3 regions of the Delftia sp. DLF01 genome follow, and region 1 is predicted to be linked to each of the others. Evidence: predicted binding sites of a transcription regulator. Region 1 holds the regulator's gene; each other region holds the start of a gene.
The links. The regulator LexA, encoded in region 1, represses DNA repair genes until DNA is damaged. The targets are predictions, from matches to a motif close to ACTGTATNNNNATACAGT.

Region 1 (9,851 bases):
GCGCAGTCGCTGGGCCTGGCGGCTGAGCTGCAGCCGGCTGCGGGCCAGTTGCTCGCTGGGCCGGCCCAGGCGCTGCGCTGCCAGGTCCAGGCGCTGCTGCTGGCGGTCCAGCAGCCGCTGCACACCGTCCTCCAGGCGGCCCTGCATGAGCTGCAGCGCACCCATCCAGACCTCGCGCGGCTGGCTCACCAGTTCGGCCGCCGCCGTGGGCGTGGGCGCGCGCAGGTCGGCGCAGAAGTCGGCAATGGTGAAATCGGTCTCGTGCCCCACGCCGCTGATCAGCGGCACCGGGCTTTGCACGATGGTGCGGGCCAGGCGCTCGTCATTGAAGGCCCAAAGGTCTTCAATGGAGCCGCCCCCGCGCACCAGCAAGATGGTGTCGATGGGCGGCGCGCCATCAACCGAGCCCGCGCCTTCCTGCGCCAGGCCATAAAGCCTTTGCAGCGCATCGATCAGGGAGGCCGGCGCCTGCGCGCCCTGCACCAGGGCAGGCACCAGCACCACGGGGATATGGGGCACGCGGCGGCGCAGCGCCGTGATCACGTCGTGCAGCGCAGCAGCCCCCGGCGAAGTCACCACACCAATGCCGCGCGGCAGCGGCGGCAGGCTGCGCTTTCGGGCCGCGTCGAAAAGGCCTTCGGCCTCCAGCTGCGCCTTCAGCCGCAGGAACTGCTCGAACAGGGCGCCCTGGCCCGCACGCTGCATGCTCTCGACGACCAGTTGCAGGTCGCCACGCTGCTCGTAGACGCCCAGCCGGCCCCGCAACTCGACCAGTTCGCCGTCGCGCGGCGAAAAATCCATGAGCTGGGCCGCACGCCGGAACATGGCGCAGCGGATCTGCCCGCCCGCGTCCTTGATGCTGAAGTAGCAATGCCCGCTGGCAGCGCGCGAAAAGCCGCTGATCTCGCCGCGAACCGCCACCGGATTGAAGCGTGCCTGCAAGGCGTCGCTCACGGCGCGGCACAGCGCGCCGACTTCCCAGACCAGCGGCGCCGCTGCTGGGTTCATTGCGCCGAATGCACCACTCATGCGGCCTCCCGGTCTGCATGCAGTGCAACATTCTCCACAGGCAGGCGGATGCAGACCCGAGCAGGCACTTTGGCGGCAATTTGCAGAAGCACTCTCAAAAACACCTCGCAAGCAATTGATTCATAAAGATTTTTTTGCTGCAACAAAGAATTCACATTTGTCACAGTGTCCATTCGCCGCCGCAGCGGCGTTTGCGCAACCCGCTTGATAACAAAGTTATCCACAGAAATTTGTGCTATAGCGACCATCCAAAATCCCGAATATGGGGAGCCGCCCGTTGCCTGGATGCTGCGCCGGGTCACAGTTTTCAGGCGATCGCGGACACGAGACGCCTGGACCGGCCATATGGCTGGGCCATAATCGTCGGCTGCAGTTAAACGCGGGGGGAAAACAACTTGCTGTCGATCATACAAGCCGCAGGCTGGCCGATCTGGCCACTGATTGCCTGCTCCATCCTGGCTCTGGCCCTGGTCTTTGAACGTTTCGTGGCGCTGAAAACGGCCCGCGTAGCGCCGCCCGCCCTGCTGGGCGAGGCGATTTCCGTGTCCTCGCGCGGCCTGCCCAGCCAGGAAGTCGTGCAGCAGCTGTCCCAGAACTCCACGCTGGGCGAAGTCCTGGCAAGCGGACTGCGCGCCCTGCAGGCCCATCCGGACAGCAGCGAAGAAGAGCTTCGCGCCTCCATGGAAGGCGCCGGCCGCGCTGCTGCCCACACGCTGGAAAAGCACCTGAGCGCGCTGGCCACCATCGCCTCTGCCGCGCCTTTGCTGGGCCTGCTGGGCACGGTGATCGGCATGATCGAGATCTTCGGCTCGCAAGGCGGCGCATCGGCCACCGGCGGCGGCAACCCGGCACAGCTGGCGGCCGGCATCTCCATCGCCCTGTACAACACGGCCTTCGGCCTGATCGTCGCCATTCCGGCGCTGATCTTCTGGCGCTACTTCCGCGCCCGCGTCGATGGCTACCTGCTGGGCATGGAGCTGGCTTCCGAGCAGTTCGTGCGCCACCTGGTGCGCGTCGGCGGCAAGTGAACCCGCAGAACCCGCACGCGAGAGACCTGCCATGAACTTCCGTCCCCGCCGCCGTGACGAGCCCGAGATCAACCTGATCCCGTTCATCGATGTGCTGCTGGTGGTGCTGATCTTTCTGATGCTGTCCACCACCTACAGCAAGTTCACCGAGCTGCAGCTGACCCTTCCCGTGGCCGATGTCGAGCAGCAGCGCGACCGGCCCCGCGAAATCATCGTCGCCATCGCCGCCGACGGCCGCTACGCCATTAACAAGACCGCCGTGGAAGACCGCAGCGTCACCGGCCTGACCCAGGCACTGGCCGCAGCGGCCGTTGCCGGCAAGGACAGCGTGGTCATCATCAGCGCCGACGCCACCGCGCCGCACCAGTCCGTGGTGTCGGTGATGGAAGCCTCGCGCCGCGCCGGACTGTCCCAGATCACCTTTGCCACGCAGACCTCGGCCAGCGCCGGGCGCTGAGGGCAAGGCCTCCATGCCCGGGAATGGCCCCGCCCCCGCAGCCCGGGGGCTTCGCGCGGCCTGGCGCCACCGCGGCCCGCTGGCCTGCGCGCTCCTTCCCCTGTCCCTGCTATACCGCGCCCTGCTGGGCCTGCATCGGCTGCCTTACGCCCTGGGTTTAAGGCGTGCAGGCCAGGCCGGCATTCCGGTCATCGTCGTCGGCAATGTGATTGCGGGCGGCGCCGGAAAGACCCCCGTCACGCTCGCCCTGGCCCGCCATCTGCGGGACAGCGGCTGGAGCCCTGGCATCGTCTCGCGCGGCTATGGCCGCAGCACGGACGACTGCCGCGAAGCCACGCCCGACAGCGCCCCCGCCGATGTGGGCGACGAGCCCGCGCTGCTGGCGCGTGCCAGCGGCGTGCCGGTCTTTGTGGCCCGCAAGCGCATCGAGGCCGTCCAGGCCCTGCGCGCCCGCCATCCCCAGGTGGATGTGGTCATCAGCGACGACGGCCTGCAGCACCTGGCCCTGGCCCGCGACATCGAGCTGTGCGTCTTCAACGACGACGGCATCGGCAATGGCTGGCTGCTGCCGGCAGGCCCGCTGCGCGAACCCTGGCCGCGCCCCGTCACCGCCGTGCTGCACGCGGGCGCCTGCCCGCCAACGGATGCGCCCGCCTTTGCCATGCAGCGCCAACTGGCCGCTGAAGGCGTCAATGCGCACGGTGAGCGCATTCCCCTGGCGGCCCTGCGCGGACGGCCCGTGGAGGCCGTGGCCGCCGTGGCCCGGCCCGAGGGCTTTTTCTCCATGCTGGCCAGCGAACAGGGCCTGGCGCTGGAGCATGCCCAGGCGCTGCCGGATCACTATAATTTTGAGAGCTTCCAGCGTCTGGGACGCCATGACGACCCGCTGGTCTGCACCGAAAAAGATGCCGTCAAGCTGTGGCGCACCCATCCCCAGGCCTGGTCCGTTGCGCTGCAATTGCAGCTGCCGCCAGATTTCTGGGCGCTGCTGGATCAGCGGCTGCAGGCGCTGCGCAGGCCACGCGCCTGACTATCATCACCGTCTTGGCTGGCCGCCACGGCCCGCCCTCCCCCTCCAAAACACAGGATCCGCCATGGACGCCAAACTTCTCGAACTGCTGGTCTGCCCCGTCACCAAAGGCCCGCTGCGCTTTGACCGCGAGCACCAGGAACTGGTCTCGCGCAGCGCGCGCCTGGCCTACCCCGTGCGCGACGGCATTCCGGTGCTGCTGGAGGCCGAAGCCCGCACGCTGGACGACGACGAGCTCGAGGACTGATCGCGCCGCAAGGCCCGATTTCCGACGACGCCCGCGCCCGCACTTTCGACCATCTCCGCAACGCACCATGCCCACCGCGCCCTTCACGGTTCTGATTCCTGCCCGCCTTGCCTCCAGCCGCCTGCCAGGCAAGCCCCTTGCAGACATTGCAGGCCTTCCCATGGTCGTGCGCGTGGCACAGCGTGCCGGCCTCAGCGGCGCCACGCGCTGCGTGGTCGCGGCCGATGACGAGAGCATCGTCGCCGCCTGCGCCGCGCACGGCGTTGCGGCCGTGCTCACGCGCAACGACCACGCCAGCGGCAGCGACCGCCTGGCCGAGGCCTGCGAACTGCTGGGCCTGGATGGCGACGACATCGTCGTCAACGTCCAGGGCGACGAACCGTTGATCGCTCCCGACCTCATCGATGCCGTGGCCGCCCTGCTGCCGCAGCGGCCCTCGGCCAGCATGGGCACGGCGACACATGCCATCGACAGCCTGGCCGACTTCACCAACCCGAACGTGGTCAAGGTCGTCTGCGATGCCCAGGGCATGGCCCACTATTTCAGCCGCGCACCCATCCCCTTTGCGCGTGAACATGCAGGCCAGGCATGGTGGGAGACTGCATCTGCAGCGGCAGCGCCGGGTCACCCCGGCTTCGCGCCCCTGCGCCACATCGGCATCTACAGCTACCGTGCCGGTTTCCTGCGCAGCTTCCCACAGCTTTCTCCCGCCCCCACCGAGGTGCTGGAGGCGCTGGAACAGTTGCGTGCGCTGTGGCATGGCCACCGCATCGCCGTCCACCTCACGCCCCATGCACCAGGCCCCGGCGTTGACACCCCCGAAGACCTGGAACGGGTGCGCGCCCAGTTGTCCGCCTGAATCCGATCCCGCATACGCCAATACAGATGCGCCAATGGCGATGCCCGGCATCGCCATTCACATCACAACTGCACATGCGGTTTTGTCGGACAGCAAAACGCAGTTTTTGGAGATTGCACAGGCGACAGTTTTGCCCTCTGCGTGTAAGCCAGTGTTAGCCCTGTGCGTGCTATCCTTGCCCGCGACAAAAATATGACGCATGGACTGTCCGCCCCGGTGGGCCGATCCGGCAGACAAGAATTTCTACTCTCCTCAAGGACTTCCATGAAACTGATTTTGTTGGGCGCACCCGGCGCCGGCAAAGGCACGCAAGCCGCTTTCATCTGCCAGAAGTACGGCATCCCCCAGATTTCCACCGGTGACATGCTGCGTGCCGCCGTCAAGGCCGGAACGCCCCTGGGCCAACAGGCCAAGGCCGTGATGGACGCCGGCCAACTGGTCAGCGACGACCTGATCATCAATCTGGTCAAGGAACGCATCGCCCAGGCCGATTGCGCCAACGGCTTCCTGTTTGATGGATTTCCCCGCACCATTCCCCAGGCAGACGCCATGAAGGCCGCCGGCGTGAAGCTGGACTACGTGCTGGAGATCGACGTGCCCTTCGATGCCATCATCGAGCGCATGAGCGGCCGCCGCTCCCACCCCGCCTCGGGCCGCACCTACCACGTCAAGTTCAATCCACCCAAGGTCGAAGGCCAGGACGACGTGACCGGCGAGCCGCTGGTGCAGCGCGAAGACGACAAGGAAGAAACCGTCAAGAAGCGCCTGGACGTCTACAGCAGCCAGACCCGCCCCCTGGTGGACTACTACCGCGCATGGGCCGAAAAGGAAGCCGCAGCGGCGCCCAAGTACCGCGCCATCAGCGGCCTGGGCTCGGTCGAGGACATCACCCAACGCGCACTGGCTGCACTGGCTGAGTGATGCAGGCCATGTGCCGCAACGAAAAAAGCACCCGCCGGGTGCTTTTTTGTTGACCGCCAGCAACTGAAGAAATGCCGGCGTCGCCGCCCGGCTCAATCGCGCGGCTGTGCTGCCAGCGCCAGCATCATCGCAATCCGGGCCTTTGCCACAGGCAGCTGCGCCAGATCAGCCTCTGCCGGGTTGGTCCCAAGGCCCGAGGCCACGGGCAGGCCTTCAGCGCAGCGCGTGCCCCGCCAGATCCAGACACCCCTGTCGCGGGCACGCTGCAAGGCCGCTTCCATACCTTCGTGAACCGTCGCATTGCCCGTGCCAGCCACGACGATGCCACGCACGCCTGCCGCCACCAGCGCATCCACGCCGCTGGCACGCGCCAAGGCGCCGCTGAACACCACCTCGACCCAGGGCAGCTCATCCAGCGCCAGCAGATCAGATGACATGGTCACAGGCACCATGGCCCGCGTGGACGGTGCGGAGGGGGAGGACGGCGCATCGGGCACCAGCCAGCGCACACACCCTTCCTCCACCAACGCCTGCGGCCCGCCTTCCACGGAGCGCATTGCCTGCAGCCGGTAGGGATGGACCTTCTGCACTTGGGCTGCCGCATGCACCTCGCCGCCCGCCACCACCCATACGCCGCTGCGCCCGCCGCTGGCAGCCACGGTCACGGCATCGCGCAGATTCTGCGGCCCGTCGGCCAACAGGGCCGTGGCCGGGCGCATGGCGCAGGTCAGCACAATGGGCTTGGTGGCCGGCAGCAGGCTGTGCAGCAGCCAGGCCGTCTCTTCCAGCGTGTCCGTTCCATGCGTGATCACCACGGCGCGTGTGTCCGCATCCTCCAGTGCCTGCGTGCAGGCGCGCAGCAACGCGCGCCACACGGGCCAGTCCATATCCTTGCTGTCCACCTGCGCGATCTGCTGCGTCTGCACGGGTCCCAGCGCCTGCTGCTCCAGGTCCGGCACGGCCTCCAGCAGCGACTGCACCGTGATCTGCCCGGCCTTGTACCCCACGCCCTGCGACTGCGAATCCGCCCGGCCGGCGATGGTCCCGCCCGTGCCCAGAATCACCAACTTTGACTGCCCCACTTGCACCTCTTGGAAAACTGGTTAAAAATACAGATACTGTATAAATCATCAGATGGCCTCCCAGCCTGCCATCTGCCCTCAAGGACCGGACGCACGCCATGCTCGACCATCCCAAGCTCACCGCCCGCCAGCAACAGATCCTGGACCTGATCCAGGCCGCCATCTCCCGCACGGGCGCGCCTCCCACCCGCGCGGAAATCGCCAACACGCTGGGCTTCAAGTCCGCCAACGCTGCCGAGGAACACCTGCAGGCTCTGGCCCGCAAAGGTGTGATCGAACTGGTCAGCGGCACCTCGCGCGGCATTCGCCTGCGTACCGACACCGTGCGCAACATCAATGCCGCGCGCGGCACCAGCTTCGGACTGCCGCTGTCGGCCCTGGCACCGCTGATGTTGCCCCTGGTGGGCCGCGTTGCGGCGGGCTCGCCCATTCTCGCCCAGGAACATATCGACCAAACCTATTCCGTCGAGCCCAGCCTGTTCCAGACGCGCCCCGACTATCTGCTGCGCGTGCGCGGCATGTCCATGCGCGACGCGGGCATCATGGACGGCGACCTGCTGGCCGTGCAGTCCGCACACGAAGCCCGCAACGGCCAGATCGTCGTGGCGCGCCTGGGTGATGAAGTCACCGTCAAGCGCCTGCGCCGCACCACGCAGGGCGTGGAGCTTCTGCCGGAAAACCCCGATTACCCGGTGATTCGCGTCGCCCCCGAGGAGGCCTTTGCCATTGAAGGCCTGGCCGTGGGGCTGATCCGCAACAGCATGTCCATGTAAGCCGGACTGGCGGCCCTTCTCAGGCCGCCTCACCCCATTTCACGCACCGCCCAGGTGGTAGGCGCGAAGCCTTGGAGCTTCGCCCTGGGCGGAGCTTTGCCCGCAAACCGCAATCCTGCCTGTGTCCATGCCTCTTTGAAACACGCCAACAGGAGTCGTCACATGGGATTCGCTCTGCCAACACTGTCTTCTTTTTCCTTCCTGCGCCTGGCACATGGCATCCGCCTGACTGCGACCGCCATGGAGTCGGCCATGCCACTTGCACAAGCCCCTGCGTGCCAGCCATTACCTGCTGCAGCACCCGAGTCCGCCAACGTGATCTCTTTCAGCAAGGCACGCCGGCGCAGCCAGCAGCGCCGCAGCAAGGCCGCACGCGCTGCAGACCATGGAGATGCCCAGCTGATCCTGCCCTTGCTGCCAACGCAGCCCGCCCTGCAATCCGCACCTGAGCAGCCTTCAGGCCTGCGCATCATCCAGCGGTCGCCGCAGGAGCAGCCGGAATGCCTGTTCATCTCCGGGCGCATGGCCGATGTCTGCGCTGCGCTGGAGCGCATGGAGGCGCATGGCGGACCGGCAGCCAACTGAGGCCCGATGCAAGGTGTGCGACACACCTTGCACGACACAAACCTGGGCGGCGCGGACCGCGTGCCGCACGAGGAATCGGCCTGCGCAAAGCTGGTGCAGGCTGGCGGCCACCACTGCCCTGTAGCGCACATGCAACAAGTGGACGCCCTCTTTGCGGGAGGGGCGCCGGCCTGAAAGATAATTGATAAGCATTCTTATTATCTTTTGCAGCAGCGATTGCCACTGCGCCCGCCTCCTCCGCCCCAGCCTTCTCCGTGCACAGCCTCTACCAGAATCACCATCCCTGGCTGGAAAGCCTGCTGCGCAAACGCCTGGGAAACCGTGACGATGCCGCCGACCTAGCCCAGGACACCTTTGTGCGCCTGCTGCGCTCGCCCCTGCCGCAGCAGGACATCCGCGAACCCAGGCGCTACCTGGCCACCATCGCCCGGGGCCTGGTCGCCGACCTGTTTCGCCGCCGCACGCTGGAGCAGTCCTATCTGGACTATCTGGCCCAGTTGCCGCAATCGCTGGCGCCTTCGCCCGAAGAGCAGGCCATCGTCCAGCAGACCCTGCTGGATGTGGACCGCATGCTCCAGGGCCTTCCCCCCAAGGTTCGCGAAGCCTTCGTGCTGGCCCAGTTCGAGGAACTGAGCTACCCAGAGATCGCCCAGCGCCTGGGTGTATCGCTGCGCACCGTCAGCAACTACCTGACCCGGGCGATGGAGCATTGCTGCCTGGTCCTGGCATAGCCACATGGGCGAGAGACATCTGGAAGGCAACGACCGCCGCGCCTTGCATGAGGCCGCCGCCTGGCACGTGAAACTGCGCGGCGCCTCTGCCACAGCGGGCCTGCAACAGGACTGGCAGAAATGGCATGAGGCCGATCCCGCCCACCAGCGCGCCTGGCTGCGCGTGCAATCCGTCACCGCGCAGCTGTCGCATCTGCCCGCCCCCCTGGCGCGCCAGGCGCTGGGCCGTCGCGCCTCGCCCACCCGCCGCTCCGTGATGCGCGGCGTGGCTCTGGGCCTGGGCAGCGGCGCCACGGCCTGGATGGCCTGGAAAGGCGCACCACTGGAAAGCTGGCAGGCCGACCAGCGTACAGCCACGGGCGAGCGCCGGGATCTGACGCTACCCGACGGCTCCCTGGTGGCCCTGGATACGGCCACCGCCTTGGACACCGTTTTCGACGACCGCCAGCGCCTGCTGCGCCTGCACCGTGGCCGCATCCTCGTCGCCACCGAGCCCGACGCGCTGGGCCGCCCCTTCAGCGTGCAGACCCCGCAAGGCCACGTATTGGCCCTGGGCACGCGCTTCACGGTCCATCTTGCGGACGATGGCCTGTGCCATGTCACCGTGCAGGAAAAGGCCGTGCGCCTGCAGCCTCTGGACAGCGATGCACCCTCCGCGCAATTGCAGGCCGGACAGCAGGCCGCCTTCTCGTCCAGCGCCACCCAGCCGCCTACATCCGCAGACCCCTTTGCAGCCAGCTGGCATGAAGGCGGACTGGTCGCGCTGGACATGCCGTTGGGCCAGCTGATTGACGCCCTTGCCCGCTACCGGCCCGGCTACCTGGGCTGCTCGGCCGAGGTCGCCGGGATGCTTGTCTCGGGCGCCTTTCCCGTGGATGACACGGATCGCGCACTGGCCGCGCTCGTCAGCCGCTTTCCTCTGCAACTGCGCAGCCGCACCCGCTATTGGGTGGAGGTGCAAGCGCGATCAAGCTGAGATGATGGGATGAGGCCGTGGCGAAGTCTCTTGTCCAGGCCGGCACTTCAGACCGGCGCATACGGGTGATGCACCACGTCGAAGCCCTCCTCGTCGGAGGGCGCGACAAAGTAGCTCGTGATCAGGTCGAATT
Region 2 (9,851 bases), on a different contig from region 1:
CCGACTTCTTCGCGGTGCTGACCAACCCCGTGGCCCAGGCCAAGTTCGTGCACACGGTCTCGGCCGGCTACGTGACGGCGGCCATCTTCGTGCTGGGCGTCTCGGCCTGGTATCTGCTCAAGGGCCGGCACATCCAGCTGGCGCGCCGCTCCATGACGGTGGCCACCTCGTTCGGCCTGGCCGCCGCGCTGTCGGTGGTGGTGCTGGGCGATGAAAGCGGCTACCTGTCGTCGGAGCACCAGAAGATGAAGCTGGCCGCCATCGAGGCCATGTGGGACACCGAACCCGCACCAGCCGCCTTCACGGCCTTCGGCTTCCCTGACAAGGCCGCACGCGAGACGCACTACGCCGTGCACATTCCCTGGGTCATGGGCCTGATCGGCACGCGCTCGCTGACCACCGAGATCCCCGGCATCAACGACCTGGTCCAGCGCACCGAGCAGTACATTCGCAACGGCATCGAGGCCTATGGCGCGCTGGAGGCCATCCGCGCCGCCGGCCCCACGGGCCAGGTGCCGGCCGAGGCCAAGGCCGTCTTCGAGGACAAGGGCGGGCAACTGGGCTACGCGCTGCTGCTCAAGCGCTACGTGGACGACCCGCGCCAGGCCACGGACGCGCAGATCGCCCAGGCCGCCTGGGACACCGTGCCGGCCGTGGGGCCGCTGTTCTGGGCCTTCCGCATCATGGTGGGGCTGGGCATGTTCTTCATCGCGCTCACGGCCGCCTTCTTCTGGCTGTCGGTGCGGCGCAGGCTGGACGCCCATCCGTGGATGCTCAAGCTGGCCGTGATCGCCATTCCCCTGCCCTGGATCGCGGCCGAGTGCGGCTGGATCGTGGCCGAGGTGGGCCGCCAGCCCTGGATCATCGAAGGCGTGCTGCCCACGGCGCTGGCCGTCTCCAACCTGGGCGCGGGCACGCTGCTGCTGACGATTGCAGGCTTCATCGCCATCTACTCCGTGCTCTTCGTCATCGAGATGAAGCTCATGGTGAAGGCCATCCGCAAGGGACCTCAGGAGGAAAGCGCGCCGCACCTGACCACCTACTTCCCTCTGATGCAAAAACTCGCCCGCGGGCAATGACCAAGGGAGATTGTCACCATGATTCTTCACGAACTGATCAGCTACGACATCCTGCGCCTGCTGTGGTGGGGCCTGCTGGGCGTGCTGCTCATCGCCTTTGCCGTCACCGATGGCTTTGACCTGGGCGCTGCCGCGCTGCTGCCGCTGGCGGCCAGGACCGACGTGGAGCGCCGCGTCGTCATCAACTCGCTGGGCCCGGTCTGGGAAGGCAACCAGGTCTGGCTCATCCTGGGCGGCGGTGCCATCTTTGCGGCCTGGCCGCAGCTGTACGCGGTCTCGTTCTCGGGCTTTTACCTGGCCATGTTCGCGGCCCTGGTGGCGCTGATCCTGCGGCCCGTGGCCTTCAAGTTCCGCAGCAAGCGCGAGGAGCCGGCCTGGCGCGCGCGCTGGGATGCCGTGCTGTGCATGGCCGGCGTGGTGCCCGCGCTGATCTTCGGCGTGGCACTGGGCAATGTGCTGCAGGGCGTGCCCTTCCGCCTGGCGCCCGACATGCGCATCTACTACGAGGGCACGTTCTTCGGCCTGCTCAACCCGTTCGCGCTGCTGGCCGGCCTGGTCTCGCTGTGCATGCTGCTCATGCATGGTGCGTCCTGGCTGGTGTTCAAGACCGAAGGCGATGTGGCCGCGCGCGCGCGCCGCTTCGGCATGGTGGCGGCCGTCGCCACCACGGTGCTGTTCGCGGCTGCCGGCGTGTGGCTGGCCGCGCTCAATGGCTACCGCATCACCAGCGAGATCAACACCACCGGACCGTCCAACCCGCTGTTCAAGACGGCTGCGCTGCAGGCGGGCGCCTGGTTCGCCAACTACCAGGCCAGGCCCGTGCTCTGGGCCGTGCCGGCCATCGGCCTGCTGATGCCGCTGCTGGCGGCGCTGGGCCTGTGGCTGCGCCGCGAGTGGCTGGCCCTGCTGTCCAGCGGCCTGGGCATTGCGGGCATCATCGCCAGCGTGGGGGCGTCCATGTTCCCGTTCATCCTGCCCTCGTCGCTGAACCCGCAGCACAGCCTCACGGTCTGGGACTCTTCGTCCAGCCATGTGACGCTGTTCATCATGCTGGTGTGCGCGCTGATCTTCGTGCCCCTCATCGTGGCCTACACCAGCTGGGTCTACAGCGTGCTGCGCGGCAAGGTCGACCCGATGGCCATCATCGAGGGCCGCGGCCACTCGTACTGATCCACCGAATCAAGCAACGACATTCAACGTCAAGAAAGGACACAACACCATGTGGTACTTCGCCTGGTTGCTCGGCCTGCCGCTGGCGGCCGCCTTCGCGGTGCTCAACGCGATGTGGTACGAACTGATGGACGACGAGGCCACGCGCCGCGAACTCCTGGCCCGGGAGAAATAAAGCTCCCCCTGAGGCGCTTCGCGCCTTCCCCCTCTCTCTTCGGGAGGGGGACGACACCCTCGCTGCGGGGGCGGCCCTTGCTCGGTGTCCCTCGCTTTGGGCTACGCCAGTTTTTGCACGCGCTTACCGCCAATGAAGCATTGCTGTAAACACAATGAGCTCCCTCGGGAGCTCATTTTTGTACGCAGGCTTGCCAGGTTCAATCGTCGGTGTCGTCCGCCTTGGCGCGGCCCTTGCCGCCCGTGATGCGGTCCTTCAGATCCAGCAGCCGCGTCACGGCCGTGCCCATGCCCATGAGCTGCATGGCGGTCTCGGGCGACAGGCGCTGCACGTCGTCGAACCAGTTCATGAGCCGGTCGATCAGCTCGTACATGTCGCGCATGCGCTGCTGGGCGTAGCGTTCCTCTTCGGTGGTGACTTCCTCCAGCATGGCGGCGCGCAGCATGGACTGGGTGGGCTCGATCTCGCGGCGGCGGCGTTCCTCGGCAAGGCGGCGGAAGATTTCCCAGACATCCTGCGGCGCCTCGAAATACTCGCGCCGGTCGCCGGGCTGGTGGCGCAATTGCACCAGGCGCCAGGCCTGCAATTCCTTGAGCCCCATGCTCACGTTGGAGCGCGAGAACTCCAGCGTCTCGGCGATCTGGTCGGCATTGAGCGGCTCGGGCGAAAGAAACAGCAGTGCGTAGATCTGGCCTACCGTGCGGTTGATGCCCCAGCGGCTGCCCATCTCGCCGAAGTGCGAGACGAACTGCCGGTTCAACGCCGGAAGAGGTTTGGATTGCGTCATGGCATGCATTGTGCCTGCGCGTGCGCGGCACGCTCCGGGCGGCTTGGGAAGCGATGTGTCAGCTTTCTGCAAGTCGCGTCCAAAAGGCGCACAATGGCGCCTTTGCGGGCTTGCGGCCAGGCGGCCCGGGCCCTGCGCCTTCCCGCCCCGTACCGACTACAGATTGCCCCATGTCTCACGCTAGCCGCAGTGCGCTGATCGACTGCACCAAGGGCCTGGCCTGTGCCGCCATCATCTGGCACCACCTGGCCTTCTACGGCCCCATGTCCGATATCGCCCATCCGGCCGCGCCGGACCTCATCGACTGGCTCTATGAATATGCGCGCATGGCCGTGCAGATCTTCCTGGTGCTGGGCGGCTACCTGGCTGCAGCCAGCATGGCGCCGCAAGGCCACGGCCAGCACAGCGATCCGTGGTCGCGCATCGGGCGCCGCTTCGTGCGCCTGGTCGTGCCCTATGCGGTGGCCCTGGTCGTGGCCATCGTGGTCTCGGCGGCCGTGCGGCCCTGGTTCGACCATGCCTCGGTCTCCGGCGAGCCCGATCTCTGGCAACTGGTGGCGCATGCGCTGCTGCTGCAGAACATCGTGGGCGAGGAGTCGCTGTCTGCCGGCGTCTGGTATGTGTCCATCGACTTTCAGCTGTTTGCGCTGACGGCGCTGCTGCTGGCCGGCACGCGCTGGGGCGCTGCCTTGCTGCGCCGCCGCTTTGGCGGCGACGCCCTGTCACGCTGCTGGCCCTGGGCGCTGAGCGTGGCGCAGGCGCTGGTGGTGATCGGCGTGACCGCTTCGCTGCTGGGCTTCAATCTGGATGCGCAATGGGACGTGTGGGCGCCGTACTTCTTTGGCGCCTACGGCCTGGGCATGCTGGCCTACTGGGCCGCGCATGCGGACAAGTCCTCGACGGCCTGGAGCTGGTCCCTGCTGATCGTGGCCCTGGTCGTGGCGGCACTGGCACTGGAGTGGCGCGACCGCATCGCGCTGGCCGGTGCCACGGCGCTGGCCCTGGTCGTGGCCATGCGCAGCCCCGCGTTTGCGCAGGCACAAGGCTGGGCGCCGCTGCGTCGGCTGGGCAAGATTTCGTACTCGGTGTTTCTCGTGCACTTCTCGGTCTGCCTGCTGGTCAATGCCGTGGAAAGCCATTTCTGGCCACATTCCATTCCCGCCGCCCTGCTGGGCATGTGCACGGCCTTCGTGCTGTCGATTGCGGCCGGCCATCTGCTGTACGAGCGCGTGGAGCGCCACGTTCCCAGCTGGCACATGGCGCTGCGCTGGCAGGCGGGCCTGGTGGGCACCGGCCTGATCGCGGCGTTTCTGGCAGGCCTGCGCTGAGGCGCCGTGCGTCAGTCCACAAACAACAAAGGCAGCCGGTTGGCTGCCTTTTTCGCTTCACGCCGGTCGGCGTTCAACGGTGCAGCTCGCCTGCGCTTTCCGGCTGGAACTCGATGGCATCCACGCGCACGGTGACCTGGCCCGAGGGACCGGCCATGCGCGACTGGTCGCCCACGCTCAGGCCCAGCAGGGCAATGCCCACGGGCGCGAAGACCGACACCTTGTCGGAGCTGCCGTCCATCTCCTTGGGATAGACCAGGGTCAGCGTATTGGACTTGCCCGACTCCAGCAGCGTGAAGCGCACGGTGGAGTTCATGGTCACCACATTGGGCGGCATTTCCTTGGGTTCGAGCACGTCGGCGCGGTCCAGCTCGGCCTCGAGCGCGTCGCGGCCGGGGAAGGCGGGTTGCTTGTCCAGCAGGGCCTCGATGCGCTCCAGGTCCAGGGACGAAAGAATGATGTGGGGCTTGCGCTCCATGGTGTTGGCTCCCTTGTGTGCTTGCGCCGTGGCTGCAGTGAAGGGCAGCGGCGCCCAAACGGACAAAAGCCCGGGCAACGCGGTTGTCCGGGCCAAGGCATCTTCAGAAAAGAGAAAAGCACCAAGTTGGTGCGATAGGCCCATTGTGCAGGCCCGTGTGGGTTCTGCCAAGCGAACCCGCACGGTGCGGTGCGGATTGGCGTGGGCACTTGCCAAGCCGGCAAAACCCACTTCGCAACTGCAGGCATGCGGGGAGTGCTTGTTGGTATGGCTGTATTTTTATACAGTTTCCCCATGCTGCCCAGTCCTCCCACGCCTCATCACGACACGGCCAGGGTGCCCCTGCACGCCATCAAGGGCCGGGGCGCAGCCAGCCAACTGGCCCACCGCTTCACCTCCGACCCGCGCGAGGCCTTCGATGACGGCTGGGGCAGCCATGAGGCGCCTGCCGAAGACGAAGAGGCCGCTCCGCTGCGCACCGAACTGCGCTGGGAGCAGGCCCGCTCGGCGCTGAGCCGCCACCAGTCGCCCGACCTGCCGTTTCACATGGGGCTCAATCCCTACCGGGGCTGCGAGCATGGCTGCATCTATTGCTATGCCCGGCCCACGCACAGCTACCTGGGCTGGTCGCCGGGGCTGGACTTCGAGACCCGGCTCATCGCCAAGCAGAACCTGCCCGAGCTGCTGCGCGCCGAGCTGTCGCGCGCCAGCCATGTGGCCGCGCCCGTGATGCTGGGCTCGGTCACCGACTGCTACCAGCCCGTGGAGCGCGAGTTGGGGCTGACGCGCCGCCTGATCGAAGTGCTGGCCGAGGCGCGCCACCCGTTTTCCATCGTCACCAAGGGCAGCGGGGTGGAGCGTGACCTGGACCTGCTGGCCCCGCTGGCGCGCCAGAGCCTGGCCTCGGTGCACATCACGCTGACCACGCTGGATGCCGACCTGGCACGCCACCTGGAGCCGCGCGCCGCCGCGCCGCACCGCCGGCTGCGCAGCATCCGCGCGCTGACCGAGGCGGGCGTGCCCGTGGGCGTGAGCCTGGCACCGCAGATTCCCTTCATCAACGAAGACCTGGAGAAGGTGCTGGAGGCGGCCGCCGACGCAGGTGCGCGCCACGCCTTCTATGCCGTGCTGCGCCTGCCCTGGGAAGTGGCGCCGCTGTTCGAGCAATGGCTGCAGGTGCACTACCCCGACCGCGCCCGCCGCGTGATGGAGCGCGTGCGCGACCTGCACGGCATCCAGGGCGAGCAGCGCGAGGCCGGCCGCGTGTACAACGCCGAGTTCGGCCAGCGCATGAAGGGCACGGGCCACTGGGCCGAGCTGCTGCGCCAGCGCTTTGCCCTGGCCTGCCGTCGGCATGGATTCAACCGCGAGCCGCTGCGGCTCGATTGCAGCCTCTACCACCCGTCGCTTTTGCTGCCGCAACGCAGCCTGTTCTGAGAGCCTGCGTGCCAGGCACAGGTCAGGGCATGGTCCGCTAGCGGGAATCGATCAGCTCGGACAAGGCGGCTGCCAGTGGGGAGCGCACCGAAGAGCGCAGCCACACCATGCCCACTTCGCGGGACGGGCTCGGAGGGGGCAGCGGCCATCGGCGCGTTCTGGCATCCGGCGGTCCCAGCACGGGCCAGTCCGGCAGGATGGAGACACCAAATCCTTCCGCAACCAGCTGTGCGATCTGCTCGATGCCGTCCAGCTCGAAGCGAACTTTCGGCTTGATGCCGTGGCCCCGCAGGTATTCATCCGCCATTTTTCCTGCCACCACCTTGCGGTCGTACTGGATGAAGGGCTCGCGTGCGGCCGTGAGCAGCGGATCGCGCACCTTCATGTCTCGGGGCGCGAGAAGAATCAGCGCCTCGCTGCGCATCAGCCGCCACTCGCAGGTCTTGGGCATGGCGAAGGCCGGGTGCACAAGGATGGCCGCATCCAGATGGCCGGCCTGCACCTGGTCCAGCAGCAGTGAGGAAGTGCCGGGTTCGATGTAGACGCGCACGGCCGGATGGGCGCTCATCCACCGGCGCAGCAGCGGGGGCACCAGGCCCATCAGCGCCGTGGGCGTTGCCCCCAGCCTCAATGGGCCTGCGGGAAGCTCGGTGGCCGATGCGGCCGACCTCAGGTTCTCCACGGATTTGAGCACCTCCCGCGCATGCTCCACGATCCGGGCGCCCACGACGGTGGGCCGCACCGTCCGGCCCACCCGCGTGAGCAGTGCGCAGCCCACGTCGGCCTCCAGCGCACGCATCTGCTGGGCCACGGTGGTGGGCGGCAGGTCCAGCCTGCGCGCGGCGTCGGCCATCGAGCCGCAGTCCACGACGGCAATGAAGCTCTGGAGAAAGCGCGAATCCATGCGACGCATTTTGCGTCATCTGAACCATGGGACACCATCTTTGTTGCAGATCTCCTGAAGCGCAAAGTTCGCTCGTTCCCGCTTCCAAACCATGTCAGGAGAGCTCATGCCCCTCATCGAATCCATTGAAGTCTGCGTTGCCCGCGTACCGCTGGACAAGGTCACCTATCTGTCGAACCGCACCGTGGTCGACCGCCACTACGGACTGGTCAAGGTCCGCAGCAGCGACGGCGTCGAAGGCATCGGCTTTTGCTATGTCGGCAATGCGGCGGGCGAGCTGTTCCGTGTCGCGGTCGAGCAGCTGCTCGGTCCTGTGCTGCTGGGCCGCGAGTCCCTGGCCGTCGAAGGGCTGTGGAAGGAGATGTACCAGGAGGCGCTGCTGCAAGGCCGCATGGGCACCGTGATGCGCGCACTCAGCGCTCTCGACATTGCGCTGTGGGACCTCAATGCCCGCACCGCCCAGTTGCCTTTGCACAAGTACCTGGGCGCGGTGGAGCTGGACACGGTGCCGGCCTATGCCAGCGGCGGCTACTACGTGGACGGCAAGACCGCCGGCCATGTCGGCGAGGAGATGGCCGGCTATGTCGAGCTGGGTTTCAAGGCGGTCAAGATGAAGACCGGCCGCTGGTCGCCCCAGGGCGAGGAGTCGCGCGTGAAGGCGGCGCGCGAAGCCATCGGCCCGGACGTGGAGCTCATGCTGGACTGCAACAACGGCTGGGTGGACACCGTGCAGGCCATGCAGTACCTGCGCCGCATGGAGGCGTACGACCCCTATTTCATCGAGGAGCCGTTCAGCCCCGACGATGTCGAAAGCCACGCCCGCCTGGCAAAGCTCACCCGCATTCCCGTGGCCACCGCGGAAATCGGCTATGGCCGCTGGTACCACAAGCATCTGCTCGACATGGGCGCCGCATCCATCCTGCAGACCGACGCCGCAGTCTGCGGGGGCATTACCGAGTGGAAGCGCATTGCCGCCATGGCGGCGGGCTATGGGCTGCAGATGTGTCCGCACTGGTTCCACGATGTGCACGCGCCGCTGGTGGCCGCGACCCCCAATGCGCGCTATGTCGAGTTCTTCTGGGATGACCAGGTGCTGAACTTCCGCCGCCTGCTGGACCGCCAGCTGGCGCAGGAAAAGGGCCGTGTCGTGCTGCACCAGACGCCGGGGCTCGGCTTCAATTTCGACGAGGCGCAGGTGTCCCGGTTCGGCCGCTGGACCTCGGTGGCGTAAGACCGCCGCCAGCCCATCATCCAAGGAGACAAGCCATGCAACGCAGACAGTTCCTGACCTCGGCCGCCGCAGCCGCCGCCCTGCATGCCCATCCGGGCTTTGCACAGGCCAGGCCGCCGGCGGGCCCGGTCAAAATCCTCGTCGGCTTCTCGGCAGGCGGCGGCACGGACATCCTGGCGCGGATCATCGCCAACCGGCTCAACCAGCTGTGGGCCATTCCCGTCATCGTCGAGAACCGGCCAGGCGCGGCGGGGCTGATTGCCGCTGCCGAGGCCGCCAGGGCCGCGCCCGATGGGCAGACGCTCATGATGGGCCACATCAATGCCCTGGGCATTGCCCCTGCGCTCAACCCCAGGCTCGGTTTCTCGCCGGAGCGGGACTTCTCCGCCATCGCCCTGGTGGGCCAGACCCCGCAGGTCCTGGTTGCCAGCCCCAAGGCTTCCGCCACCATGCAGGGCCTGCTGGCCGCGTTGAAGCAAAAGCCGGGGGAGGTCAGCTTCGGCTCCTCGGGCACGGGGTCGGCCCAGCACCTCGCGCTGGCGCTGTTCGAGCAGACTGCGGCGGTGTCCGCGCTCCATATCCCGTACAAGGGCGCGTCGAACGTGATGACGGATCTGCTGGGCGGCCAGATCGACTACGCGTTCGAGGGGATGACCACGGCGGCACCCTTCATCAAGGGCGGAAAAGTCCATGCCGTGGCTCAGACGGGTGTGAAGCGCGCCAAGGCCTTCGCGGAGATTCCCACCGTGGCGGAGCAGGGCTATTCCGGGTTCAACGCGAGCATCTGGTTCGGCCTGGTGGGCCCCGCAAGAATGCCCGCCGATCTGGTGGCCCGCATCAATGCGGACGTCAACCGCATCCTGGCCATGCCCGATGTGGTGGCCAAGCTCGAAGAGTTCGGCGCAGAGGATGGAGGGGGGACGCCGCAGCGCTTTGACGCCTTCATGCGCGATGAACGGGCGAAGTGGGCCCGGCTGATCCAGGCGCGCGGAATCAGGGTGGAGGGCTGAGGCGGGGTGCCGAGGGGGCCCGGCGCGGCCCTCAAACCGCCTCCAGAAAAGACCTCACCAGCAGGCTGTCGCTGCGCTCGCGCATGCAATAGACATAGGTGGTGGTGCTGGCCGGGTCGCCCGCGATGCGCAGCGGGCGAAAGCGCGGGTCGGGGATGAATTCGGCTTCGGACACGGCGCCCAGTCCCAGGCCGCGCGCCACGGCTTCGCGTATGGCTTCGCGGCTGCCGATCTCCAGCTCGGTGCGCGGCT
Region 3 (9,851 bases), on a different contig from region 1:
ACTTCATCCTCGACACGCGCGACCGCCTCGCGTATTCGGAGCTGATGGCCGCCGTGGTGCTGATCGGCGCCCTGGGCTATGCGCTGGACCATGCGGCGCGCTGGCTGCACCAGCGCTGGATGCACTGAGCGGCCGGCATCACCGGGGCATCAGGCCTTCGGCATGTCGTCCACCGGGGCGGCATGCCCGGTGGCCACGATGGCCTGGACCAGCAAGGCGATCAGCGTGTCCTGCAGGGGCGACGGCACCGCCGCCTCCAGCGAGGCAATGGCCAGCTGGTAGCGGATGCGCGGCCTGAACGGGCGGCTGGACAGGGCGCCGGGCTGGCAGTAGCTGGCCAGCAGGCCGTTGACCATGGACACGCCCAGGCCCTGCGCCACATGGGCGCAGGCTTCGCCCACGGAATGCACCTCCACGGCCACGCGCGGCTGTACGCGCGCATGGCGAAAGGCCATGTCTATCTCCTGGCGGATCTCGCGCTGGCGGCCAAGCAGGATCAGCGGGGCGTCCACCAGATCTGACGGCGTCACCTCGTCCAGCGCCTGCAGCGCATGGCCTCTGGGCATGATGCAGACGGCCTCGGACTCCAGGCAGGCCCGCGTGCGCAGGCCGGGCATGGTCATGGGCAGGCGCACCAGGCCGATGTCGGCGTCGCGGCTCAGCAGGGCCCGCTCGGTCTCGGTGTAGGAGCCCGACAGCACTTCCAGCACCACGTCGGGATGCGCCTGCATGAATTGGTGCGCAATGGCCGGCATCAGCGAGGTGGCCAGGGTGCCGGGCACAGCCACCTTGAGCAGCCGGCGCTTGAAGCCGCCCAGCCGCAACTGCTCGGCATGGCGGCGAAAGCACTGGGCCGAATCCATGAGCACCTGGGCGTCGTGCAGCAGGGCCTCGGCCTCCTGCGTGGGCACCAGGCGGCCTTTTTCGCGGATGAAAAGCCGCAGGCCCAGGTCCTGCTCCAGCTGGGCCAGCAGGCGGCTGATGCCGGGCTGTGACAGCCCCAGGCGCTCGGCCGCACCCGTGGTGGAGCCGCTGAGCATGATGGCCTGGAAGGCTTCGAGTTGCTTGAAATTCATGGGTTGTACAGGCGGTGCTTGCATGATGGCAGCGCGGCCGGGGGCGCGCACGGCGCATCACGAATCGCATAGGGTAATACGCGTCCGTCATACCGTTGTGGTGGATGCGGGGGCTCCTGAGAATCGGCGGCGTCAGAGCACGCACAACACAAGGAGCAAGATTCCATGAAGGCCCTGCCAAGCATTGCCGCCGTCTGCAGCCTGTCCATCGCGGCCCTGGGCCACCCGATTGCGCATGCGCAGGACATGCAGGTCTACGGCCAGATCCGGCTGACCGTGAACCACCTCAAGACCGGCAATGCCGGCTCCACCATGGAGGAGCGCGACAACGCCTCGCGCCTGGGCTTTCGCGGCAAGGAGGAGCTGGGCGGCGGCCTGCAGGCACTGTTCGGCATGGAGATGGGGCTGGATGCGGACACGGGCTCGCTGACCACGCCGGCCTTTCGCAACAGCTACGTGGCACTGCGCGGCGGCCTGGGCACGGTGGCCCTGGGCCGGCTGGACTCGGCCAATCCCACGGGCTCGCCGCTGTACTCGCAGGTCACGGGCATCACCTCGTTCGCGGCCAATGACGCCGGGGCCACGGCCATCGGCACCTCCATGCTCAATGCGCGCAACCGCACCTCCAATTCGCTGGGCTACCAAAGCCCGTCATGGGGCGGCACGGTGTTCCGTGCGCGCTACTACCTGCGCGGCGATGCCAAGGCCCCAGGGCTGGAGGACGACGCCAGATCGCTGGACCTGGGCCTGAGCTACGCCGCAGGCCCGTGGGCGGCCGGCCTGGGCTACGCCAAGGACACGCGCGCCGGGGGCCTGCTGGCCAACGAGTTCGACAGCAAATGGCAGATGGGACTGCGCTACAGCTTTGGTGCCATCGAGCCCTATGTGCTGCTGGGCCGCGACCGCTTCAACCACAAGCCCGGCGTCTCGCGCGCCGACGTGGACTACTGGATGCTTGGCACGCGGCTGCGCCATGGCGCGCACGCCGTGGTGCTCAACCTGATGCAGCGCGACGTGCAGACCTCGCTGACCGGCAAGCGCAGGCGTCAGCAGCTGGCCTATACCTATGCGCTGTCCAAGCGCACCGAACTGCAGGCCTTCGTGGACCACGACGGCGTGGACTCCAGCCGCCCCAACGTGGCCGTGCGCGCCATCGGCGCGGGCGTGCGCCATGACTTCTGACCGTCCTGCACACCCGCATCAAGAATGGAGATTCCCATGACCCACTTCCAACGCTTCCTGTCCTTGGCTTTCCTGGCACTGGGCCTTGCGCTGGGCCTGGCGCCCTTGCCCGGCCATGCGGCCGAATTCCCGGAAAAGCCCGTGCGCATCGTCGTGCCGTTCCCCGCCGGTGCCGCAGCCGATGCGGCCATGCGCGTGGTGGCCCGCAAGATGTCCGAGCTGTGGCGCCAGCCCGTGGTCATCGACAACCGCCCCGGCGTGCATGGCTTCCAGCTGGTGTCTTCCGCGCCGGCCGATGGCTACACCCTGCTGCTGGGCGCGGGCTCGGGCATGGTGACGGCGCCGCTGCTGTCCAGCAAGCTGTCCTACAACCCCTCGCGCGACTTCGTGCCCGTGGGGCGGGTGCTGATCAACGTGCCCATCCTCACCACGCACCCCAGCCTCAATGTGAGCACCGTGCAGGAGCTGGTGGCGCTGGCGCGCAAGAACCCCGGTGCGCTGAACTACAGCTCCAGCGGCAACGGCACGCCAGGCCATCTGTCCATGGAAATGTTCCAGGCCGCCACAGGCACGCGCATGCTGCAGATTCCCTACAAGGGCGGCGCGCCCGCCGTCAACGAACTGGTGGGCGGCCATGTGCAGCTGGGCATCAATGCCGTGCCCAGCGTGGTGCTGCAGATCAAGGCCGGCAAGCTCACGCCGCTGGCCGTGGCCAGCGCCACGCGCTCGCGCGCCCTGCCGCAGGTGCCCACCATGGCCGAGGCGGGCGTCAAGGACTTCGAATACGACATCTGGTATGCGCTGTTCGCGCCCACCGGCACGCCGCCTGCGGTGGTGGCCAAGGTCAATGCCGCGCTGGTGCGCTCGCTGCAGGACCGTGAAGTGGCCAAGTCGCTGGAGGCGCAGGGCGCCGAGCCCGCGCCCACCACGCCCCAGGAACTGGCGCGCTTCATGCAGGAAGACACGGCGCGCTGGGCCAAGCTGGTCAAGGAACGCAACCTCAAGCTCGACTGAGCGCCAGCAGCATGAGCAATACATCAATCACCCACCTGGGCGGCGTGGTCCACCACAGCCTCGCCGTGCCCATGCGCGATGGCGTGCGCCTGGCCACCGACCTGTATCTGCCCGAGAACCTCGGCCCCCACCATCCCGGCCCGCTGCCCGTGCTGCTGGAGCGCACGCCCTACGGCAAGAACGAGGAAACGCGCCGCGAGCGCAGCGCGGCCAACCCCCTTCCCATGCGCCGGGGCGAGGTGGCGGCCCGCTTTGCGCGCGAAGGCTATGCCGTGGTCGTGCAGGACTGCCGGGGCCGCTTCGGTTCCGAAGGCCAGTTCACCAAATACCTGGGCGAGGCCCACGATGGCGCCGACACCCTGCAATGGATCATGGAGCAGCCCTGGTGCAACGGCAACGTGGGCACCTACGGCCTGTCCTACGCCGCGCACACGCAGACTGCGCTGGCCACGCAAAGGCCACCGGGCCTCAAGGCCATGTTCCTGGAATGCGGCGGCTTTGCGAATGCCTACCGGGGCGGCATACGCCATGGCGGTGCCTTCGAGCTGAAGCAGGCCGTCTGGGCCCTGCGCAATGCGCGCAGCGGCAGCAACCACCTGGAGCCCGCAGCGCGCCAGGCGCTGGAGCAGGCCGACATCGGCCAGTGGTGCCTGCGCCTGCCCTGGTCGCGCGGCGACTCGCCGCTGCAGTGGGCGCCCGAGTACGAGGACTACCTGTTCAGCCAGTGGGAGCGCGGCAGCTTTGACGACTACTGGCGCCAGCCCGAGCTGTACGCCGCCGGCCACTACGGCGCCTTCGACGGCCTGGCCGTGATGCTGATGTGCGGCTGGTGGGACCCGTATGCGCAGACCACCACGGACAACTACCTGGGCCTGTCGCGCGGCGATGGCCGGGTCCGCATGGTGCTGGGCCCCTGGACCCATGGCGAGCGCAGCGTCCCGCATGCGGGCGATGTGGATTTCGGGCCCGGTGCCGTGCTCGACGGCGCGCTGGCCGACGACTACGTGGCCATGCGCCTGGCCTGGTTCGACCACTGGCTCAAGGGCCGGCCCATGCCCGCGCGCCAGCAAGCCGCCGTGCGCTACTTCCGCATGGGCGGCGGATCGGGCGCGCGCACGGCCCAGGGCCGGCTGGACCACGGCGGGGCCTGGCGCAGCGCCGACCACTGGCCCGTGCCCGGCACGCAGCCCACGGCCTGGCACCTGCACGCCGACGGCAGGCTGGCCCGCGAGCCCGCGCCGCAGCCGGGCGTGCGCAGCTACCGCTTCGACCCGGCCTGCCCCGTGCCCACCCTGGGCGGCTCCATCACCTCGGGCGAGCCGCTGATGTTCGCAGGCGCCTACGACCAGGTCACGCACGAGAGCACCTTCGCCGCCCGCCCGCCCTACGGCCCGCTGTCCGAGCGCGGCGACGTGCTGGTGTTCCAGACCGAGCCGCTGCAGCAAGATCTGGAGGTCACGGGCACCATCACCATCGAGCTGCAGGTGTCCTCGTCCGCGCCCGACACGGACTTCACCGCCAAGCTCATCGACCAGTACCCGCCCAGCGCCGACCATCCGCAGGGCTATGCGATGAACATCACCGACGGCATCCTGCGCTGCCGCTACCGCAACTCATGGGAGCAGCCCGAGCTGATGACGCCCGGCGAGGTGGTGGCTATCACCATCGAGCCCATGCCCACCTCCAACCTGTTCCGCAAGGGCCACCGCATCCGCCTGGACATCTCCAGCAGCAACTTCCCGCGCTTCGACGTGAACCCCAACACTGGCGCGCCCGAGGGCAGTGCGGGGCCCAGGCAGGTGGCGGTCAACAGCGTGCACCTGGGCGGCTGCCATGCCTCGCGCATCGTGCTGCCGGTGGTGGCGGTCTAGTCGGGGAACACGCGCGTTTGGCAGTCTGGCATGTTCTGCAATTTGGTTGTACCATGCAACCAAATTGCGAAGGAACATCGCCATGGACATGCAGCAGCGTCAGTTGGAACTGGCCGGCCCCCTGCCGGCCCTTGCACCGTCGGGGCGGCTCCGGGGGCGTGTCTGCCTGGTGGTGGGTGCCACCAGCGGCATAGGCCGGGCCACCGCCTTGCGCATGGCCGAGGAGGGCGCCGCCGCCGTGATGGTCACGGGGCGCCGCCGTGAGCTGGGCCTGCAGCTGGAGCAGGAAATCCGGCAGCGGGGAGCAGACGGCCTTTTCCTGGCCTGCGATGCAACGCGGCAGGAGGACATGGCGGCGGTGGTGGAGCAGGCCGTGGCGCGCTTCGGGCGGCTGGACGCGGCCTTCAACAATGCGGGCTTCCAGGAGCGGCGTGCCGCGCTGGCCGAGCAGGATGATGCGGTCTTCTCGCAGGTCTTCGACACGAATGTGCGTGCGGTCTTCCACGCCATGCGCCATGAACTGGCGGCCATGCTGGCGGCGGGCGGCGGCACCATCGTGAACAACACCAGCGTCAGCGGCATACGCAATCCCAATCCGGGCCTGTCGCTGTACGGCGCCTCCAAGGCCGCGGCCCTGTCGCTGACCCGCGCCGCCGCCATGGAGTACGCGCCGCGCGGCATCCGCATCAATGCCGTTGCCCCTGGCCGCGTGGTCACGGACATGATGCTGGGCTCGGGCATTGCCGACATGCATGCCGTGGCGGCGGGCCTGCCACTGCGGCGCATGGGCCATCCGCAGGAGGTGGCCACGGCCGTCGTCTGGCTGATGTCTGACGAGGCGGCCTTTGTGGTCGGTCACTGCCTGGCGACCGATGGCGGCTTCCTGGCCGGATGAGCCTGCCCGGGGCAAGTCCGTTGCGCGAAGTGAGCACTACCGGGTTTGATATGATGACTGTATAAAGATACAGTTTTCGAGCGGCCTGGCTGCCCGATCTGCCAGGCCCATGCTCCCTCCCCACCGCTTCTACTACCTGCACAACTTCCAGCGCGCGCTGGACTGGATTGGCCAGCGTTACGGCGATCTGCTGGACGCGCCCGAGCAGGCATTCCTCACCCGTTTCACGCAGCTGCCCCAGCCCTCGCAGGCGCTGATGGTGCGTTTGCTGATGCGGCGCGGGCCGTGGTTTCGGGCCGGCAAGCTGGTGTACGAAGAGATCCCCGGCATTGCCGAGGCAGCCGCGCCCCTGCTGGAGCTGGGCTGGCTGGACGCGGGCCACCCCATGGCGCTGGAGGAGCTGTTTGCGCTGCACACCAAGCCCGAGCTGCTGCAGCTGTTCGCCGGCGCACCCATTCACTCAGGCCTGCGCAAGGCCGAGCTTTTGCAGGCCCTGCAGCCCCTGCATGAGGCGCCCAGGCCCTATGCGCAGTGGCAGCCCCAGGGCGTCGGAGCCGGGGAAGCCGCCTGGCGCGTGATGGTGGGTGCGCTGTGCGAGCGCTTTCGGCTGATGTTCTTCGGCAATCTCTACCAGGACTGGTCGGAATTCGTGCTGGCCGACCTGGGCGTGTTCCGCTACGAGGCCGTGGCCTTCGATGCGGCGTCGCGGGCCTTCCAGTCGCGTGCCGATGTCGATGGCTACCTGGCCCTGCAGGCCTGCCGCGCGGCGCTGGATGAGGGCGTGGAGATCGATGCGCTGCTGCAGCAGGTGGCCGGCTGCGCCAGCGGCAATGCCTGGCTGGAGCAGCGCCGCGCCAAGGTGCTGCTGCGCATAGGCCAGGCCTGCGAGCGCATGCAGGACTGGGAGCGTGCCGAGCAGGCCTATGCGCAAAGCCGCTACCCCGGAGCCCGCCACCGGCGCATGCGCGTGTACGAGCGCATGGAGCGCTTTGCCGATGCCATGGCGCTGGCCCAGGCCGCCCAGGCCCAGCCCGAGAGCGACGAGGAGCTGCAGCGCGTGGCGCGCATGCTGCCGCGCCTGCGCCGCAGCCTGGGGCAGGGCGCGCGCGGGCGTGCGGCGGCGCTGGCGCCCGTGGTGGCGCAGATGCGCATGGACGTGGAGCTGGACCTGCCGGCCCGGCCCAGCTCCGTCGAATACGTGCTGCGCGACCATTGGCACAGCGACTCCGCACCGGTGTTCTATGTGGAGAACGCGCTCATCAACTCGCTGTTCGGCCTGCTGTGCTGGCCGGCCATCTTCGCGCCGCTGCCGGGCGCTTTCTTCCACCCGTTCCAGAGCGGCCCGGCCGACCTGTCCGCGCCCGACTTCGTGCAGCGCCGCGCAGTCTTGTTCGAGGAATGCCTGGCGCATCTGGACGATGGCAGCTGGCGCGAGGTCATCGTGCAGCGCCATGCCGACAAGCAGGGCCTGCAGTCGCCCTTCGTGTTCTGGGGCACGCTGAGCGCGCCGCTGCTGGCGCTGGCGCTGGACTGCATTCCGGCCGCCCACCTCAAGCTGCTCTTTGCGCGGCTGCTGCGCGACGTGCAGGCCAACCGCACGGGCTTTCCCGATCTGGTGCGTTTCTGGCCGGCCGAGCGCCGCTACGAACTGGTCGAGGCCAAGGCGCCCGGCGACAAGCTGCAGGACAACCAGATCCGCTGGCTGCAGTACTGTGCCGAGCACGGCATTCCCGTGCGCGTGTGCCATGTGCAGTGGCGCGGCCAGCCGCTGGGAGAGGCCGCGTGAGCTACACCGTGGCCGTGCGCGCGCTGTGCGAGTTCACGGCACGCGCGGGCGACCTGGACCTGCGCTTCACGACCGCGCCCAGCGCGCTGGAGGGCATGGCCGGCCACAGCCTGGTGCAGTCGCGCAGGGGCAAGGACTACGAGACCGAGATCAGCCTGGCCGGTGAATACGGCGACCTGCGCGTGCGCGGCCGCGCCGACGGCTTCGACGCCCAGGCCGGCCAGCTTGAGGAAATCAAGACCTACCGGGGCCAGATCGAGGGCGTGCGCGCCCACCACCGGGCACTGCACTGGGCCCAGGCGCGCATCTACGCCCATCTGCTGTGCCAGGCGCGCGGCCTGCAGCGGCTGCGCGTGGCCCTGGTGTATTTCAACGTGGGCAACTCGGAGGAGACCGTGCTGGTGCAGGAGGAAGACGCGGCCACGCTGCGCGCCTTCTTCGAGCAGCAATGCGCGCTGTTCCTGGACTGGGCGCGCAGCGAGGCCGCCCACCGCGCGGCGCGCGAGGCGGCGCTGGCCGCGCTGCGCTTTCCCATGCAGGGCTTTCGCGCCGGCCAGCGCGAGCTGGCCGTGGCCGTCTACCGCGTGGCGCGCGCGCAGCAGGGCGGCCAATGCCTGATGGCGCAGGCGCCCACGGGCATCGGCAAGACGCTGGGCACCATCTTCCCCATGCTCAAGGCCATGCCGGACCAGGGCCTGGACCGGCTGTTCTTCCTCACGGCCAAGGGCACGGGCCATGGCCTGGCGCTGCAGGCGCTGGCCAGCGTGAACCGGCAGATCGCCGAGCAGCACCAGCCACCGCCGCAGGAACCGGCTGCGCCACAACCTCCGCCCTCGCCACCCGCGCCACCCGCAAGGCTGCGCGTGCTCGCCATCCTGGCGCGCGACAAGGCCTGCGAGCATCCCGACAAGGCCTGCCACGGCGACTCCTGCCCGCTGGCGCGCGGCTTTTTCGACCGGCTGCCCGCCGCGCGAGCCGCCGCGCTGCAGCAGGCGCCCTGGGACCCGCCTGCCGTGCGTGCCGTGGCGCTGGCGCACGACATCTGCCCCTACTACCTGGCCCAGGAACTGGTGCGCTGGAGCGACGTGGTCGTGGCCGACTACCACTACTTCTACGACAGCGCCGCCATGCTGTACGCGCTCACCCAGGCCCAGCAATGGAAGGTGGGCGTGCTGGTGGACGAGGCCCACAACCTGCTCGAGCGCGCGCGCCGCATGTACACGGCCGAGCTGTCGCAGTTCGCCCTGGCGGCCGCCCGCAAGTCGGCCACCGGTGCCGTGCGCAAGGCGCTGGACCGGCTCAGCCGCAGCTGGAGCGCGCTGAACAGGGAGCAGACCGCCAGCTACCAGGCCCATGAGGAAGTGCCCGCAGGCCTGCTGGGCACCGTGCAGCGCGCCGTGGCCGCCATCGCCGACGCCAATGCCGACAGCCCCATGCTGCCCGGCGACCCGGTGCTGGACTTCTACTGGGAGGCGCTGCAGTTCATGGCGCTGGCCGAGCAGTTCGGCGGCCATGCGCTGTTCGATGTCCACCTGCTGCCCGGGCGCTCAGGCCCCCATCGCGCGCCGGCCTCCACGCTGTGCATACGCTGCGTGGTGCCCGCGCCCCACCTGGCGGCACGCCATGCGGCGGCCCATGCCTCGGTGCTGTTCTCGGGCACGCTGAGCCCGCCGCATTTCTACCGCGACATCCTGGGCCTGCCCGAAGGCACGCACTGGCTGGAGGCCGACTCGCCCTTCCAGGCCGACCAGCTCGATGTGCAGGTGGCCGGCCACATCTCCACGCGCTACCGCGACCGCGACCGTTCGCTGCGGCCCATCGCCGACCTGGTGGCCGCGCAGTACGCGCGCCGGCCCGGCAACTACCTGTGCTTTTTCAGCAGCTTCGACTACCTGCAGCGCGTGGCCGAATGCCTGCAGCGCGCCCATCCCGATCTGCCGGTCTGGCTGCAGACCCCGTCCATGGACGAGGAGGGTCGCGCGGCCTTCCTGGCCCGCTTCACCGAAGCCGGGCAGGGCGTGGGCTTC

Region 2: IB269_RS28025 (PA0069 family radical SAM protein) is a predicted target of LexA. The motif match lies at 5,288-5,305, and genes of this name have one in related genera.
Region 3: IB269_RS22055 (VRR-NUC domain-containing protein) is a predicted target of LexA. The motif match lies at 6,095-6,112, and genes of this name have one in related genera.

The regions. Positions count from the first base shown of each region.
Region 1 covers NZ_JACVAZ010000003.1:223,296-233,146, forward strand. Annotated here, with positions in the region: gene xseA (exodeoxyribonuclease VII large subunit) at 1-1,029, opposite strand, end outside; gene IB269_RS16190 (hypothetical protein) at 1,026-1,277, opposite strand; gene IB269_RS16195 (MotA/TolQ/ExbB proton channel family protein) at 1,425-2,057, shown strand; gene IB269_RS16200 (ExbD/TolR family protein) at 2,089-2,514, shown strand; gene lpxK (tetraacyldisaccharide 4'-kinase) at 2,528-3,544, shown strand; gene IB269_RS16210 (Trm112 family protein) at 3,609-3,791, shown strand; gene kdsB (3-deoxy-manno-octulosonate cytidylyltransferase) at 3,859-4,650, shown strand; gene adk (adenylate kinase) at 4,915-5,571, shown strand; gene IB269_RS16225 (asparaginase) at 5,664-6,653, opposite strand; gene lexA (transcriptional repressor LexA) at 6,752-7,426, shown strand; gene IB269_RS16235 (hypothetical protein) at 7,589-8,011, shown strand; gene IB269_RS16245 (sigma-70 family RNA polymerase sigma factor) at 8,266-8,742, shown strand; gene IB269_RS16250 (FecR domain-containing protein) at 8,747-9,718, shown strand; gene IB269_RS16255 (AAA family ATPase) at 9,766-9,851, opposite strand, start outside.
Region 2 covers NZ_JACVAZ010000007.1:166,293-176,143, forward strand. Annotated here, with positions in the region: gene IB269_RS27995 (cytochrome ubiquinol oxidase subunit I) at 1-1,079, shown strand, start outside; gene cydB (cytochrome d ubiquinol oxidase subunit II) at 1,098-2,249, shown strand; gene cydX (cytochrome bd-I oxidase subunit CydX) at 2,299-2,424, shown strand; gene IB269_RS28010 (GbsR/MarR family transcriptional regulator) at 2,624-3,220, opposite strand; gene IB269_RS28015 (acyltransferase family protein) at 3,382-4,539, shown strand; gene rnk (nucleoside diphosphate kinase regulator) at 4,613-5,017, opposite strand; gene IB269_RS28025 (PA0069 family radical SAM protein) at 5,312-6,454, shown strand; gene IB269_RS28030 (LysR family transcriptional regulator) at 6,492-7,358, opposite strand; gene IB269_RS28035 (mandelate racemase/muconate lactonizing enzyme family protein) at 7,465-8,589, shown strand; gene IB269_RS28040 (Bug family tripartite tricarboxylate transporter substrate binding protein) at 8,625-9,599, shown strand; gene IB269_RS28045 (LysR substrate-binding domain-containing protein) at 9,631-9,851, opposite strand, start outside.
Region 3 covers NZ_JACVAZ010000004.1:216,142-225,992, forward strand. Annotated here, with positions in the region: gene IB269_RS22025 (ABC transporter permease) at 1-128, shown strand, start outside; gene IB269_RS22030 (LysR family transcriptional regulator) at 150-1,076, opposite strand; gene IB269_RS22035 (porin) at 1,242-2,258, shown strand; gene IB269_RS22040 (Bug family tripartite tricarboxylate transporter substrate binding protein) at 2,295-3,272, shown strand; gene IB269_RS22045 (CocE/NonD family hydrolase) at 3,284-5,143, shown strand; gene IB269_RS22050 (SDR family NAD(P)-dependent oxidoreductase) at 5,226-6,038, shown strand; gene IB269_RS22055 (VRR-NUC domain-containing protein) at 6,148-7,824, shown strand; gene IB269_RS22060 (ATP-dependent DNA helicase) at 7,821-9,851, shown strand, end outside.